One region of the Brevibacillus sp. AF8 genome, then DNA from elsewhere that is predicted to be linked to it. Evidence: riboswitches for the same ligand, from Rfam matches in the RefSeq annotation. Region 1 holds a riboswitch; each other region holds the start of a gene.
The links. Region 1 has a riboswitch for S-adenosylmethionine ahead of KB186_RS09285 (2,3-diketo-5-methylthiopentyl-1-phosphate enolase). Riboswitches for the same ligand answer to the same signal wherever they lie in the genome.

Region 1 (5,120 bases):
TCCATCAGGGTGAAGTAGTGGCGGTAGTTCGGTGGTACGGAGATCAGATCGCCCGGCTCCAGCTCGACGTCGAAGTAGCGACCGTCTTTGCCCTTGATAGCGAAAATACCGTGACCATCGACGCAGAAGCGGCACTCATCGTCGGTGTGGTGATGCTCGCCCTTGAATTTCACCAACAGCTCGTCGAGATTAGGTGTTTTGTCAGAGAGGACGATAATGTCCGCTGTCAAGTAACCGCGACGTTGGCTGATTGCATCGATTTCCGGTTTAAAGGTGTCGAGAATCTCTTGTTTCTCCTCGTCTGTCGGGCTGTAGTTATCACGGTGCTTTGGATCAAGGCGATCCACGCCCCATTTTTCATAAATGATCTCTTGGGTATCCAGGAAGGAGACAACTTCCTCGGGTGCGGAAATGTACTCATTGTTGTCGTGAAAACGAATTTGTGCCATCGTTTATTCCTCCTTAATTGGTGGTTGTAGTGGACACGACTGCTTGGCGCAATTGCAGCCAGCGGGCGTGATACTCGAATAGGAACTCAAAAGCTTCCAGGTGGCGCTTAGCCTCGAAGTCATTGCCGCCCCACGTGTAGATACCGTGGTTACGGATGAGTACGCCGGGAACTTCTGGTGTAATCACTTTTTCAATTTCGGTAGCCAAGGTCGGAATATCAGCAAAGTTCTCAACAATCGGAACAGTAATGCGTGCGTTTTCTTCCCAGATTCCGAGTCCCTTGATCAGCTCTTGTCCTTGTATGGAGAAAGCCCGTTGTCCAAAGTACAGCTCGGAAATGAGGTTGTTCCATACGGTATGGACGTGGAAGCAAGCCCCTGCCTTCGGGAACGTTTTGTATACGACGGCGTGGATGAGTGTTTCTGCGGACGGCTTGAGAGCAGTTTCATCCACTGGACGAGAGTCTTGATCCACAACCAGGTAATCTTCGGGGGACAGCTTGGTTTTGTCTTTGCCGCTTGCCGTTACAGCAAATTGCAAGGGATCGTTTTGTATTTTAATAGAGAGATTGCCACTGGTGCCGGGAAACCAGTCCCGGCGGGCAAATGTCAGCTTGGCGTCATCCAGACGGCGAAAGGCATCCAGACGTTGTTCGAGTGTTGCAGTCATGAATTAGACGACCTCCTGTTGGACTTGCTGTAAAATGCGAATCACATCGTGGAACGTGGCAAACTTGCTATGCGGCAATTGCAGCTCTTCCGCCTTGTCAGCGAGGAAGGAACGGGCAATCACATAGTCAGCGATTTTGGCTCCAGCCAAATCAGTGATGGAGTCGCCGATGACGATGCGGAAATGAGTTGTTGGATCGTAACGACGGATGATGGTCGTCTTGCACATGCCACAGCCGTTCGTGCAATGTTCATCGCAAGCGTTGGGCCACGTAATGGTGATACGCTCGCCGCTGAAATCACTGCCATTACAGTAGATCGGCACATCGGTAAGATCGAAGGGTGCCAGGATAGGCTCCAGAAAAAAGTCGATGCCGCCACTCGTGATCAACAGCTCGATGCCTTCTGCGCGGCAATAGCTCACAAATTCAGCAAATCCCGGGCGAATGGTCGCTTCATGGACAATAAAATCGATAATGTCCTGGCGCAAGGAGGAGGGCAAGAGTTGAAACAGCTTGCCAACCCCTTCCTGAACGCTTATTTTTTGCGAAAGGATTTGCTCCGTCAAGCCTTCCCACTCAGGGGGAGCAAACTTGCGGACAATCGCTACAATGTTGTCTTTTTCGGTAATCGTTCCGTCGAAATCGCAGAACAGGACGAGCTTCTTGCTCATCGTGCGCCACCCCACTTTTCCAGAGCGATCGCCAGCTCTTGTGATTCAGCAGCAGCCTCTTCCAATGTTCGACCTGCGGTGACTGCCTCAATCGCGGCAACGAAAGCTTTTGCTCCTGCGGTTGCTCCACCAGGATGACCGTGGATTCCGCCCCCTGCATTGACGATTTGATCGATACCGAAGTCTTGATACAGCTGTGGAACCAGCCCCGGATGAATGCCGGCAGATGGAACCGGGAAGGAACGTCGTACACCATTCAGTGGGTCAGTCAAATGCTTGGCGAGCTGCAACGCTTCTGTTTTGTCCAGGGCGACATTGCCGTACGGAGACGGGAAGAGTACCAAATCTGCCCCAGCTACACGCATCAACGTGCCGAGTAGAAGCGGGGTGGCGATACCGTAGTCAGGTGAAGGATAGTAAGCCCCTGCCAAAGCCGGATGTGCCATGATCGGTACGTGTACATCAGGATCGGCTGCCAAACGGTGCAGAGCATCGAAGCCAAACGCCAGCACGTTGAACAAAAGGCAGTCAGCACCCGCCTCTACCGCACGCTTCGCTTTTTCGTTCAGCTCATGCACAGGTCCAGTCAGGTTGGCTGCATAGAGGACGGGCTTGCCTGTTTCGGCTTCGGTCTCCTGGGAGATCTGCTTAAACGCTTTGATCCGTTCGATAAAAGGAGCGCGGTCGTCTGCAAAGAAGATTTCGTCATCTTTCACGAGATCAACTCCGCCCAAGGCTTGTGCTCGGAATTGTGTCTTCAAATCGTCGAAAGGAAGACCCAGGCACGATTTGAAAATGCTCATCAAGAGTGGACGGTCATGTGCCCCTAAACGTTCGCGCAGACCATCAATGCCGAACTTCGGTCCAGGAAAGGCCCGAAGGAATGAGTCAGGGAAAACAACGTCAACGAGCTTGATTTTGCCATCCATCGACAGTTTACCGAATATTCCGGTCAACAAGGATGGAATGTCTGCTGTAAAATTGCGAGTCGGATAGCTAACGGTAATCAGACCGCGTGTTTCTCCGTTTTCCAGTGTCGCAATCGGTGTCGCGCTCACGGCTTCACCGAGATAAGGCGCTAGCTCAGCTTGCTTGGCAAGCGGCAGGTCCGTCCAGGAACCGACTGTCATGCCGACAGCAATGGCTTCCGCTTTCTTGTTCAAGTCTTTTGCTTGTGTGAGATAGGTGACGAGGATACGTTGTTCACTCATGGTACGCCTAATCCTCCTTGAATTATTAAAAAAGCCTCCCCATTGAGCGGGGAGGCGGTTGTCGACTATGAAAGCGTCTCGTCTCCTCTCATCTCTCGGGTCAGTAGCCGAAACGAGCCCAAAGTGCTCGATCTCGACTCTTATCCGTTGGAATTAGCACCGTTTCGCTATCCAAGGTACGCAATTATGAGCGTACGAATCATGGTATAGCGCCGGTTGCCGGGCATCATAGGGCCAGTCCCTCAGCCAGCTCGCGATAAGAGTTATTCGTTTCCCCCATGATATGACGTTCATTGTCAGGAGTCAATCTTTGTTTTTGCAGAGAATGTGCAGCAAGTTATGAGAAAAATGAGACTAAGGTGAAACTTTTTGGCAATTCCTTCGTGGTAAGGGATGAAGGGGTGTGAACGGTTTGGGAAAGTAGGTCTGGAGGATGTGTACCAGCTGCATGTAAACGATATTTACCGCTATCTTTTCCGGCTGACACGAGATGAGAAGCTGGCAGAGGATTTGACACAGGAAACCTTTTGTCGCGCCTTCTCTTCCTTGGACGACTACCGTGGGGAAAAAGTACGGCCCTGGCTGTTCAAGGTGGCCTATCACGCTTTCGTGGATGGTTATCGTAAGAGGACGAAACAACGATTTGCGTTTGTAGAAGCCCTGCCAGAAAGACCTGATCATTCGGCTGTTGATCCGGCTGAGCATGTCGTGAATCAGGAGCTGTGGGAAGTGGCCCACGACTATTTGGAGAAGCTTCCGGAAAAGCAGAGACAGGTCATTTTGTTGTCTGCATTGCAGTTTTCCTATGCGGAGATGGCAGAGGTACTCGGGATTGAGCTGGCAGACGTCAAGCGTTCCTTGTTTCGGGGACGACAAAAGATGCGGCAGTTGTGGAGGGAGGAAAGCCAGTGATGAACAAGGATGAGAATCATCGCGAGCAAAGGCTGCTTGCTTATTTGCGTGGGGAAATGGCGGAAGAAGATTCAAAACTATTCGAGGAAGAAATAGCGGCTGACGTGGAGTACGCACAGCGGTTGGAAAGGCTTTTGTTGGGGGAAGAAACGGGGGAGGACAAGGTGAAAATAAACCAGCCTGAAGCACTGTCGGCTGAAAAACAGCGTGCCATTGTGCGCCGGGGGAAATGGAAAAATCGGTTGTCCAACGCTGGGTTCACCATAGGGCTTCCCTTTTTGGCCGGAGTTGTGTTGCTGATTTTGAATGGCTGGGTCGGGTCGCTGATGCATGAAGATCTGTTCCGCGTTGCGAAGTCGATAGTCAATTTTACTCAGCCAGGTGTGAGAGTGGGTAGTAGTGGCTCGCAGGTCGGATTGCTGTACGGAAACATCAGCATGGAACTACGTGAGCGGGTTGGGGGGGAAGAAAAGGTCGCTGGTCGTTTTGAGAGTACGAATGTGCTATGGAACGTAAATACGAAGCCGCAATGGACGAACGGGGTTAGGGAACAGAAGCTGTATTTCCGTTATCCGACAGACGGGGAAATGGGGGATACGGAATCTCGCACTGCACCTGCCTGGACAACGATGGAGAAGCTACCTGAGGGGACCGTTTCTCAGCTCGCGATTTCCTTCGATCACTTCCTAACATACGAGGAGTACTATGAATTGGTTTCCCGCCATGTCACCTCTTCGGGACAAGATACGGTTTGGTTTGCGGTAGACACAGGGGTGGAGCGAAAGCAAGCAGAAGACGATGGGGCAAATCGATTTCTCGGTCCCGGGTACGTGTGGGGATTTGCGCAGCATGAACTGGATTACGGAGATGCGCCCATTCGGGTAAACGGGGAAGGGAACAGAAGAATGGCCGCCTACTTAGAAGAGATGAAGTACTTATCTGAGCAAGAAGATCTGGCTCGCGATGTCGGCAGATCTTTGCTATTTCGTAGCGACCTTCAGATAGCCGAACGATACAACTACATGCAGCAAAACGGAGTGCGAATCTACGGCGCCGTCCTCACTGGACCTACGAAAGAACTGTTGAAGCTCAAGGCCGAAAAGTCGATAACAGCAGCGTTTTTAGGCAAAGTAGACTGGTGGAATTGGGATCACCCTGCGGCATCGGGAACACAATCCAGCTATTGATAGCAAGGTGCGAATTTTT
Region 2 (5,817 bases), on a different contig from region 1:
GAGATAGCTCGCAAACAATACCGCGATGTAGTTGAAAAGCAACGTAGAGATGAGCAATGGAATGCGAAAGCGCGCTTCCATAAAACCTGGCAACAACGCCCAGAACCCGCCAACCGCCATTCCCGCGAAAATACCCGCCAAAATTTTGACCATTCCCGGTGCTGGCAAATAGATCGCGACTAGCGCAGCACTGACGGCACCCAGCACCATTTGCCCTTCCGCCCCCAGGTTGAATACCCCTGCCCGAAATGCAAGGGAAAGACCCAAGGCAATCAGCATGATAGGCGTGGCTCTCGCTAATGTAGACGTAAAGAAATAAAAACTGCCAAAGGCCCCTTTCCACATTTCCTGGTAGGTGCCCAAGATCGATTCGCCAACCGCAGCAATGACCAGCGCCCCGGTCAACAAACCGATAACGACAGCCAAGATCGGCTGCACCAATGACTTAGATAGCTCTTTGATTGCTGCCATGAATGCTTCCTCCCGCCATGATCACGCTGATTTTTTCTTCGGTTGCCTCCAGGCGTGAAAGCTCTCCAGCGATTCGCCCTTTATACATGACCAAAATCCTGTCAGACAAGGCGAGAATTTCGGACAGCTCGGAGGAGACGAGCAAGATCGCGTCTCCCTGATTGCGTTTTTCGATCAGCGCCTGATGGATGTACTCCATGGCACCGATATCCACCCCTCGTGTAGGCTCAGCCGCAATCAAAAACGGGGTTTCATGTCCCAACTCCCTTGCTACGATCAGCTTTTGCAAGTTTCCACCTGACAGATTTCCTGCCAGCTCCTGCAATTGTCGGGAGCCCGTCTTGATGGAAAACTTCTCAACCCAGCCTTTTACGACTTGACGGAATTTCTCCCGCAAAACGACACCGCGGCGGTTGTAAACAGGCTTTCGCTGATAGCCCATCAACGCATTTTCCTCGACGCTTGAGAGTGTGGCCGCTCCCCACAGGTAGCGATCCTCCGGAATATGCGCCAAGCCGACATCCCGAATGGTGGCTACTGATTTGTTCGTCACGTCCTTGCCGCCTAATCGCACCGTGCCCTCCTGTGCCGCTCGCAAGCCACTGATCGCTTGCAGCAGCTCGGATTGGCCATTCCCGGAAACACCAGCGATTCCTACGATTTCTCCGTGATGTACGGTAAAGCTGACTTGATCGAGCAGTGTCTGCTTTTCTCGAACGGTGAGATTCTCCACCTGCAACAAGGGACCTTTATCCAGAGGAACTCGCTCAGCTAGCTCCTGCAATTCACGTCCAACCATCAATCTGGCTAAATCGTCCGCATTTGTCTCATTCCGCGAAACCGTTCCCGTCACTTTGCCCCCGCGCAATACCGTAATACGATCGGCTACCTCCATGACTTCCTGCAACTTATGTGTAATCAAAATGACGCTCTTGCCGCTCTCTGCCAGGTTTCGAATCGTTTGCAGCAGGTCGCGTACCTCCAGCGGGGTAAGGACAGCGGTCGGCTCGTCCAACACGATAATATCCGCTCCCTGATACAGGACCTTCAGAATTTCGACCCGTTGCTGTTCCCCAATCGAGCAATTCGCTACCTTGGTCTGCGGTTGAATCGGAATGCGATACTGCTCACTCAGCGCCCGCACCTTGTCCTCCGCATCCTTTCTTTTGAAAAAACCCGCTTGCCTCGGCTCATATCCGATCACGATATTTTCAGCCACACTGAATTCTCCGAAGAGCATAAAGTGCTGGTGAACCATCCCGATTCCATTTCGAATCGCGTCCTCTGGTCCGCGAAAAACAACTGGCTTGCCGTTTAACACGATCTCTCCCGACGTCGGCTGCTCCATCCCGTACAGCATCCGCATCAGTGTCGTTTTGCCCGCCCCATTTTCCCCGACAATCGCGTGGACTTCTCCTGCTGCCAGTGAGAACGACACCTTGTCGTTGGCGGTAAAATCTCCGTACTTCTTGGTCATGGCCCTCATTTCCAAGCGTTCGGTCATTCCCACTCCCTCATTTCTGTACGTCCTTTTATGAAAATGGAAGACCGACTACACAGCCGTAGTCGGTCACATCCATCACTGTGCACAAGCATTTTGACGTGCGTGTTTAGAATTTATCTGGTACTTGGCGAGTTCCCGCTACGATCTCATCGCTGATCGCTTTCACTTTATCCACGACTTCTTGTCCAATAAACGCGTTCAGCGGCGTTTTGCTTTCGTGCGTGACATAGGTTACGCCAACACCTTTTTCCTTCAAGCCGTACGCCACAACACCTGGTTTGAACGTTCCTTCTACAAAGGTCTTCACGGTTTCATAAGCTGCCGCGTCAGTCCCTTTCAATTGGGACAGAACAATATGCTCTGGGTCAATCGTGGTACGGTCAACGTCCTGACCTGCTGTGAAGAAGCCTTTTTCCTTCGCTGCTTCGAAAACGCCGAGATCGCCTACTGCTGCTGCACCGTTAATGAAGTCAGCGCCTTTGGAAGCTTGGAGCAAAGCCAACTCCTTCGCTTTTGCCGGGTCAGTGAAGCTTCCTACATAATTGACCATCAGCTCTGCTTTTGGATTCGTCGCTTTCAAGCCCTCTCCGAAGCCAACTGTCCATTTTTTCAACTGCGGAATATCAAGAGCGACAACCATACCTACTTTGTTCGTTTTCGTTGCCAAGCCTGCTGCTGCTCCCACCAGGTAAGCCGCTTCCTGCTCGCGGAAAGTAACACTGCGTACGTTTGGCAAATCTACTACGGTATCAATAATCGCAAAATTACGGTCAGGATTTTCGGTAGCTACTTTTTTCAATGCATCCTCTGATGTAAAGGAAGAAGTGATGATCAAATCATAATTTTCTGCAACAGCTACACGCAGATTTTCTTCAATCGCTCCATGGTCCGTAGATTCGATCGTTTTCACTTCTGCGCCCAGCTCTTGTGCGGCTTTCTTCGCCCCTTCATCCATTTGTTGGAAGAACGGATTCACACCGATTTTCTCGGGCAAAATCAAGGCAATTCGCTTTTTGGCCGCGCCCTCTTGTCCTGCTGCTTGTCCTCCTGGCTGATCTGCAGGTGCGCTGGTTCCAGTCGAGCAGCCTGTTGCCAATACTGCGAATGTCGTTAATGCCAGCAATAACTTCTTCATGATGTATCTCTCCCTATCCGAACTTTACGTTTTTCTTTATCCTATTAGGTAATGTACGGCTTTTTACCTATTTTTTCAATACTATTTACGAATATTATCTTATAAAATTAATTTATCGTTCGTTTATTCCTCCTCCCCATTTACAAATACACAAAAAAACTCTTCCCGGAGGAAGAGTTTGCGTACGTAGCCGTTCTCTTCCTCATCTGTCAAAACCATGGTACAGGTTTTGCAGGAATTGGCACCTTTCTGTTCATGCATAGACATGATCAGTGGTTGCCGGGCATCATCGGGCCAGTCCCTCCGCCGCTCTTGATAAGGTAGGTGAATATATTCAGTTACAATGGAATTCATTCTAGCAGAACGGTTCAAAAATGCAATTCTTTTTTCTCAATTCCAAACACTTCTAAAAGTGAATCGAAGTTTAAAAAGTCGTCTTTTCAGCACCGTTTAACTTGGCGAGAAGCACAGCCTCTAATTTACGTGAAAGGTTTGCTGGAGGCGATGAGACAACGTATTCAACTCGCCCAGCTCTTCCGTAATCTCACGCACTTTTTGATGCTGGTTTTCTGCTGTCGCAAACAGCTCTTCTAGGTTGGCTACCGATTCCTCGGTTACCGCTGTAATGGTCGACATCTCGATGGCAACTTCGCCGGAACGCACTTTTACCCGGTCCATGCTGGAGCTTACTTGATCAGCAGCTTCCAGGAAGGCCATCATCCCGGCACGCACGGCTTCGATGGAGGCCACTGTTTTTACGGCCAGCTCTTGGCCTTTTGCAACAGACACTTCCCCATTGCTCATATGCTGCACCGCATTCTCACTTTCCTGGTGGAGTGACTTGAGAATGTCGGTAATTTCCTGCGTAGCTGTCGCGCTTTGTTCTGCCAGCTTGCGTACCTCATCCGCTACAACAGCAAATCCCCGACCATGCTCGCCTGCACGCGCCGATTCAATCGCCGCATTCAGTGCCAAGAGATTCGTTTGTGTCGCGATCTGATTAATAGCGCCGACAATTTCCTCTACGCGATTCGCCTGTCGATTGAGCTGGTGAATCGTAGAAGCTGCCACATTGACTGCCTGTACAATTTGCTCCATCTGCGAGGACAGCTCGTTCATCATCTGAACACTTTCTGTCAGGCGACGGTTATTTTGTTGCGATTCAGTTTTCATTGCGTTGGTCTGTGTTGTGACCGCCTCGATTTCCTGATCGATAGATTGAACCTCTTCTTCGATCTTCACCGTAGAATTCGCCTGCGATTCCATACCGACGGCGACTTCCTTGAAGGCTACCATCATTTCATCGGTATTGCGCTTTGTACCTTCCGCATGCTCATGCACATGATCGCTGGTACGATCCAGCTGCTCGGTCATTTGCTGGATGTTCAAAAGCATTTCTCCCAAACGGCGCTCCTTCTCTTCCGCTTCCTGCCTTGCGTCGTGCGCTTTTTGCAGGGAGGCTTGTCCGGCGAGACACAGATACGTGACGGCTCCCATCATCATGAGAAGCGTGACAATACGCATAAGCAAATTGAGCTCCGAAAAATCACCATCGAAGATCTGGTAGGTTCCTGTGTAGAACCCGATAACCGTGACAATGATTTGGGTAATTCCCGCTGTTACGACCAGCTTCCAATCCAAATAGGCTGCCAAAAAGCCCATGACGATAAAAGCGAGGAAGGTGATCTCTTGGTAATCGGTAAAGTGATCGAATGAAATCGCATAGAACATGAGTCCAATTGCTACCAGATAACGAATCACAAGACTATCTTTGCGAATGAAATAATACGGCGAAACAATTAAAGTGACCAGCAATCCCAAGGACGTCACTTTCCAGAAGTTCACATCCACTTGGTAGGCAATGAGTCCCGCCATCCACAAATGATTCCATAGGATGAAAATCATAAAGCCTTCTTTGTCAGTCAAGGTATTGCGAATCAATTGAATCATAATTGCCCCCCTTTTCCTTATTACTTATGTATCGGATTCTTTCCCCATTATATAGCCAAACCTTTGCCAAATTTGTGAAAAAAGTGAGAACAGCCAAAAACAATTTCGAATAGGCTATTACACAACTCACACGTACAGGAGGCAAACGGAAAAAAGTGGAACTCAATCAATTGCCAGCTACTGTGCTGACACGTACGATCAGCCGTCCGAACACCACGATTTACTATCCCCAATTGGCAGGCCTAGCCAACCAGCAAGCGGAAAAAGATATCAACCGGGCGATTTATCAAACGGTTCAAGGCTTAATTCATGAGCAACAACGGGTCCAGGTACCGGGAAATACAGAAATGCAAGGAAGCTACGAAATCAAGACAAACGAACGCGGTATTTTCAGCGTCGTGTTGAGCAACTACGCCTACACACCGCAAATGGCACACGGCATGACCTTCCTCGGGTCGATCACCGCAGATATCCAAACAGGCAAGCTGTATACGCTGCGTGAATTATTCAAGCCAGGAAGCGATTACGTCAAGGTAATTTCCGAAAACATCCAGCGTCAAATCAAAGAAAGAAACATCCCCACTCTTAATGGCTTTACTTCGATTAAGCCCGATCAAGATTATTATCTCGCCGATAAAGCACTGGTCATTTACTTCCAGTTGTACGAAATTACTCCTTACTACGTCGGTTTCCCCATGTTCCCCATTTCGGTCTATGAACTGGAGCCGATCATCAATGAAAAAGGGCCACTGAGTAT
Region 3 (5,817 bases), on a different contig from region 1:
GCTATTCTTGCATGCTCCTGCGAGCTTCGCAAAAAACGGTCTTTGCCCGCGATTTTTCCATGCCGTCTGCGCCAATCCCTCCTCAGTCGGTTGGCAAAGCACTACATTTCCCCCCGGAAGTTCAAATGCTTGGCAGATAGCCCCCAGTTTTTTATCGTGGAATACTTCGCTCTTCTCCCACCCAAACCAGCTTTGCCAACGGGCTGTCGCTTCTTCCAGATCCTTTACTGCATAGCCTACTGACTGGAGATGAGCTGCACCGTTCGGATGTGCGGCAATCATACCGCGATTCGTCAAATCTTCTCTTCTCTCTTCATCCGTTTGCGACCATTCAATGAGAAATGGCGGGAGAAGAGCACTATCTGTATCCTCGAGAAACAACATCCGCCACCGAAGCGTCGTACCATCATCACGCGTACGATTTCCCGCAACAGGTCCAGTAACCTGCAAGCCTTGGCTTCGCAGGCGCTCTGCCCACGCATCCATCTCGTTGGTCCGAAGCGCAATCTGACCGAATCCTTCCCCCTTTGCTTCATCCTCGATACATTGACGTACGAGCGGATTCTCTGATTGTCGAGCAAGCTCCTGGTGTTCAACCGCCAAAAATTCAACATAAGAAAGCCCGAAATAACTAAGGCTATTCCATGTCCCCCAAGACGCATGACGCCCTCCAGCTACCGCATGAAAACCCGCTTGGCAAAATTGTTCCGCTGCTTCCTGTGGAGTCCGATGTACAAAATGAACCAAATGATCAAAAGTTAATCGCACCTTTTTTCGCCCCTTTTTCGTATTACTTATAGGATATCAAACTTCATTTATGTAAGGATAGAAAGACAAGGGGGAAAAATGAACGAGAACAGATCAAGCCGGATACATGCTCGGCGCAAGCGCTCACGCAGAAAATGGGTACGTATGGGAAAGAACACGCTCCTATTTAGCTTGTTGGCCATCTTCGTCGTCGGAACCTACTACCTATTCCAAATTGCCATGGATGGAGAACATGCCAACCCGAACACACAGCCTACTCCTGACAATACCGCGAACCAAAAGACTTCTGTGCAGCTCACCTTTGTCGGTGACATCATGATGTCAGGAAATGTTGAGAAAACCTTACTCGCAAACAGCTATGACTACCCATATAAACATGTAAGCTCGCTCTTTTTGCAAGATGATATCACCATTGCCAATTTGGAGACGCCTATCACCGTCACAGGTGTTGCCGCTCAAAACAAGGAGTATGTCTACAAATCATCGCCACTTGCTGTTCCTGCCATGAAAAACGCGGGGATTGATGTGGTGAATCTCGCCAATAACCACTCCATGGACCAAGGGGTTCCAGGATTGTTGGATACTTTTGACGCTTTGGACGAAAACCGGATTGAATACGTCGGCGCCGGTAAAGATGCCAGCCGTGCCTATTCACCTGTATTCATAGAAAAGAACGGCATCAAGATCGCGATTCTCGGCTTCAGCAGGGTCATTCCCGAAACGAGCTGGTTTGCAGGAGATTCCCAGCCAGGTATGGCCGCTTCCTATGATCCTACACTGGCAGTGAAAGCGATCCAGGATGCGAACAGCCAAGCTGATCTCGTCGTGGTGATTGCACACTGGGGCAAGGAACGCTCCGACTATCCTGTCGATCATCAAAAAGAGCTGTCCCGTGCCTACATCGATGCTGGTGCAGATTTGATTGTCGGCGGTCATCCCCACGTACTTCAAGGCTTTGAACGATACAACGACAAATGGATTGCGTACAGTCTTGGCAATTTCATTTTTACACGGTCAAACGAACCCAAGACTTGGGAAACGATGGTCCTGCAAGCAAGCTGTACGAAAAGCGGCGATTGTGAACTGACGATGCTTCCGTTTCACGCAGAATTGGGACAAGCCGTACCCATGAATGAAAGCAATGGCGCTGCCCTGCTAAAACGCATCGAATCCATTTCTGAGAGTGTCGACATTCAAAGTGACGGGCGTGTGCAGCCACGTGCTAAAGCAGTGGAGACTGCCCCCTGACAAAAGAAGCCGTGTTTCCAGATACCTAGAAATACGGCTTTTCTTCATATGATTCCTCTTCCTTACGCAGATTCAAGAACAGGGAAGCAGCGCACTTCTAAGCCAAAATCATTTTTCAACAAAGACTCATGCTCTTCACTGATTCCTGTCACGATCAAGCCTGCGCGCAAGACGCCACCCAAATCGAATTGGACTTTTAGCTTATGTACGTTCACTCCTGCCTGCTGAAGGAAATGCAAGACTCGGTCTGGCGTCGCAGTATGACATGAGCCCTCAAGATAACACAGGACGTGTTCTGCCGAGTCCGATGTAGCTCCAGCTTTGTCAGCCGTTTTTTCTTTCCAGGTAGGATGCGGCGTGAATGGCTGTGTCAATAAATAGGCCAAATCCTCCACGACTGCACTTGCTGTAGGAAGCTCTCCCGCCCCTCTTCCTGTAAACAGCAAGTCTCCCACGATGTTGCCGGATAGCTGGACAGCATTAAATGCGTCGTGGATTTGCGCCAACGGATGGCTCAGCGGAAGCATGGTTGGTTCAACAGATAGGCGAATTCCTTTCTCAGCTTGATAGGCCTGTGCGATCAGCTTGATCCGATACCCCAGCTCGCTTGCAATCCGAATGTGACCTGCTGACAAATCTGCAATTCCTTTACGAACAACATCCGCTAAAGGCAGCGATTCTCCGTAAACAAGCTGTGCCAAGATATACAATTTGTACATAGCATCGAAGCCTTCTACATCCGAACGAGGGTCTGCTTCCGCATAGCCCAGCTCCTGCGCTTGCTTGAGCACCTCCTGATATGAGAGCTGCTCTGCTTCCATTTTCGTCAAGATGAAGTTCGTTGTTCCGTTGAGAATACCGCGAACACCTTGGATATCATTCGTGCGAAGGAACTGCCTCAGCACACTCAAGATCGGGATGCCCCCTGCCACACTCGCTTCATAGGCAAGATGCACTTGATGCTGATTTGCCAAATCGACTAGCTCTGTTCCTTTTTTCGCCAGGAGCTCTTTGTTGGCAGTTACCACATGGCAGCCCTTTTTGATCAAAGCACGAACGTAGTCATAGGTAGGTTCTACACCACCCATGACCTCCACCACGATATCCACATCGCTTCTCAATACATCCTCAAAATCTGTTGTCAATAAAGCCGGGTCGACATGAACCGCCCGCTCTTTTTCCGAGTCACGCACCAATGCCTTGACGATTTCAATTCGTTTACCCAGACGAGTAGCCAGCTTCTCCTGTTGCGAGCGAATCGTTTTGATTACGCCTCCACCCACTGTCCCCAATCCCAATAATCCTACGCGTACCACTTCTGCACTCATTCTAACCACCCCATACCCCGAATTTTGGATAAAAAGAAAAAGCCATCTTCGATAAGAAGAAGGCTTGTAAGTAGCTAATGCTCCCCCTCCTTATCTCCCAGGACGTATATGTCCTGCAGGAATTGGCACCTTGTCACAAAATATGCGTGACGGTTGCCGGGCTTCATCGGGCCAGTCCCTCCACCTCTCTGGATAAAGAAAATATGAAATTAAAAAACCTTCTTCGCTAAGAAGAAGGTTCATCTACCAATGGAGTAACCCGCTTCTTATCTTTCGAGACGAAACGTCTCGCAGGAATTGGCACCTTGTCGCTATATGCAACGGTTGCCGGGCTTCATCGGGCCAGACCCTCCACCTCTCTGGATAAGAACCATTTATGCTGTTGAGCTTTATTCTAAGAAATTCCAAGGCAAGCGTCAACAAAATTCTTTCTTTTCTGATTGCAAGCTGATTTTGGCAAAGCTTTCAGTTGTAGGTGAACAGGCTTTCTACCTCTTCCATACTGCAGCAAGTGCAATGAAACACGCCCTCGTGGCAGTCCTCAGGCAGCTCCTTTTCCTCAACATATCCGCACCATTGGCAAATAAAAACTTGAATCATCATACGCCCTCCTCTTCTTTTATCCTGCCCAAAATAAAAAAAGCATTTTCCGCTCGACCGTGACGATCGTTAGAAAATGCCAGAAAAGGAGGGACGTACTTGTCCACTCGCTGTTTTTCGCAAGCCATCTCTAACACCTCCCTATCTCCCGTAGGTCTATCAGTGTTGTCGAAACAGGCAGGTCTCCTGACTATGGGTTCATCGTCTAGCGTCGCCTTCCCCGTCTATTTGGATAGACCAGTGGCTTGTTGGACGCTGACTCCCCTCTTACAGTGGCGGGACCGTGTCGGATTTGCACCGAGCTTCCCTATTATCCTTGGGGCGAATTGGTAACGCCCTAAGGAACCTGTTTCCACCTATGAAATTGTCTTTTCTTGCTACTCTCCTCAGTTATTTTTCCGTGTATTGCGAACCTTGTTCGTGGGCCAGTTGCCATTCCTTCCCCAAATACCGCTCTTTCAAAATGGTAGTGTGGTGAGCTTCATGTCCAGCAATCACGTAGGCCAATGTCTTTGCAGATAGTTTGTTTCCGTTGGCAAGTCCTGTACGCGTCCATGCTTCCGGAGAGATTCCGCGGACCTGCGCGATGGTGGAAGCACGAACAGCCTTGTACTCTTCCAATAAATCTGAGAGGTCTCTTAGTTGAAAGCCCCCGTGTTCAACAAAAGCATTCTCATCAAAACCGACGAGGGGTGTCTGATCTCCTCTCGCAATTCTCAACAAGCGATAGCTCATGATGCGTTCTGTATCGATGAGATGACCCAAAACCTCTTTTACCGTCCATTTGCCTGGTGCATACCGATAATCAATTTGCTCGGGCGCAAGTGAGGAAAATAATGCGACTTGCCTCTCTCCTTGTTGTGTGAGGATCGTTTGCAGCTCCCCCTCCGGTACAAGTCCAATATAATAGTCAAAATAAGCAGCGTATTCATCCCGCTCTGGTCGTCTGAGCATACGTTTCCCACTCCTCGTCATTCAGTTTCGATAGACAAATTGCTATGTAAACCTTCAAACAATAGGACCCTTGCCGGGGCTGCATCGGTGCCAATCAGCTTGAGTGGGGCAGCTACCAGAAAGTACTCGCCTGGTGGGACCTCTGCTAGCCGCAAGCCTTCTATGACAATGACTCCCGCTGCAAACAGCTTTTTATGTGTGGGGTGACCCTCCTGGCTACGTTCGATTCCAAGTGCATCAGTGCCAATGCCCCGCACCCCCAGCTCACTTACATATTCTGCACCTTCCTCTGACAGAAAGATGAATTCAAAAGAGAACGCCTCTTCAAAAGAGTTTTTCGTTTTAAACAGGACAAAATCTCCTCGCGCAAGATCGAATCTCTCCAAGTCAGCGCGTGTGATCCTGTCTTCTACCGCTGTGAGATCGAGAACCTTGCAATTGCCAACTAGCTTCTCCAAGGAAATACTCTCAAATGTATCGCCAGCATTCACCATGTGCAGGGGAGCATCCACATGGGTACCCGTGTGAAGGTCCATATCGATTCTCGATTCGGTTACATACCCACTGGTAGCCGTATGTATTTTCGGCTGCTTTTCCGGCTTGTTTTTATATACCGTCATTCCTTCGTACACGGTGGCGGTTACATCATACATTTTCATCCCAAACCCACTCCCCTTTGCCTACTGTTTTTTTCGATCCGCTGGAAAAGCAATGCCCATCTGTCTTCTCGCTTCATCCATGACCTGCATGGCCATTTTGGAAACTTCATGCGAATTCGTTGCGGATTGTCTGGCCCCAATCCTTGCCAAGCGCAAGAATTCTCTTATTTCATAGTGCATAGTCTTCGGGGTCTGTGGCCTTGTTACTTGCTCGATTCGTCCGTCCCTGTAACGAATGTCCACTTCTTTGAGATGGTTGA

Region 2: linked by a shared signal. The riboswitch ahead of KB186_RS14730 (BMP family lipoprotein) and the one ahead of KB186_RS09285 (2,3-diketo-5-methylthiopentyl-1-phosphate enolase) in region 1 are both predicted to bind S-adenosylmethionine.
Region 3: linked by a shared signal. The riboswitch ahead of KB186_RS07200 (homoserine dehydrogenase) and the one ahead of KB186_RS09285 (2,3-diketo-5-methylthiopentyl-1-phosphate enolase) in region 1 are both predicted to bind S-adenosylmethionine.

Annotation. Positions count from the first base shown of each region.
Region 1 covers NZ_JAGQDN010000005.1:148-5,267, forward strand. Annotated here, with positions in the region: gene KB186_RS09270 (1,2-dihydroxy-3-keto-5-methylthiopentene dioxygenase) at 1-449, opposite strand, end outside; gene KB186_RS09275 (methylthioribulose 1-phosphate dehydratase) at 463-1,119, opposite strand; gene KB186_RS09280 (2-hydroxy-3-keto-5-methylthiopentenyl-1-phosphate phosphatase) at 1,123-1,791, opposite strand; gene KB186_RS09285 (2,3-diketo-5-methylthiopentyl-1-phosphate enolase) at 1,788-3,002, opposite strand; SAM riboswitch class I at 3,088-3,265, opposite strand; gene KB186_RS09290 (sigma-70 family RNA polymerase sigma factor) at 3,396-3,914, shown strand; gene KB186_RS09295 (anti-sigma factor) at 3,914-5,101, shown strand.
Region 2 covers NZ_JAGQDN010000010.1:31,690-37,506, reverse strand. Annotated here, with positions in the region: gene KB186_RS14740 (ABC transporter permease) at 1-471, opposite strand, end outside; gene KB186_RS14735 (ABC transporter ATP-binding protein) at 446-1,975, opposite strand; gene KB186_RS14730 (BMP family lipoprotein) at 2,082-3,110, opposite strand; SAM riboswitch class I at 3,310-3,432, opposite strand; gene KB186_RS14725 (methyl-accepting chemotaxis protein) at 3,585-5,060, opposite strand; gene KB186_RS14720 (DUF3298 and DUF4163 domain-containing protein) at 5,216-5,817, shown strand, end outside.
Region 3 covers NZ_JAGQDN010000003.1:183,271-189,087, forward strand. Annotated here, with positions in the region: gene KB186_RS07190 (VOC family protein) at 1-768, opposite strand, end outside; gene KB186_RS07195 (CapA family protein) at 847-2,016, shown strand; gene KB186_RS07200 (homoserine dehydrogenase) at 2,079-3,344, opposite strand; SAM riboswitch class I at 3,432-3,543, opposite strand; SAM riboswitch class I at 3,608-3,714, opposite strand; gene KB186_RS07205 (hypothetical protein) at 3,810-3,947, opposite strand; cobalamin riboswitch at 4,104-4,309, opposite strand; gene KB186_RS07210 (DinB family protein) at 4,335-4,898, opposite strand; gene KB186_RS07215 (cyclase family protein) at 4,916-5,557, opposite strand; gene KB186_RS07220 (Gfo/Idh/MocA family protein) at 5,579-5,817, opposite strand, start outside.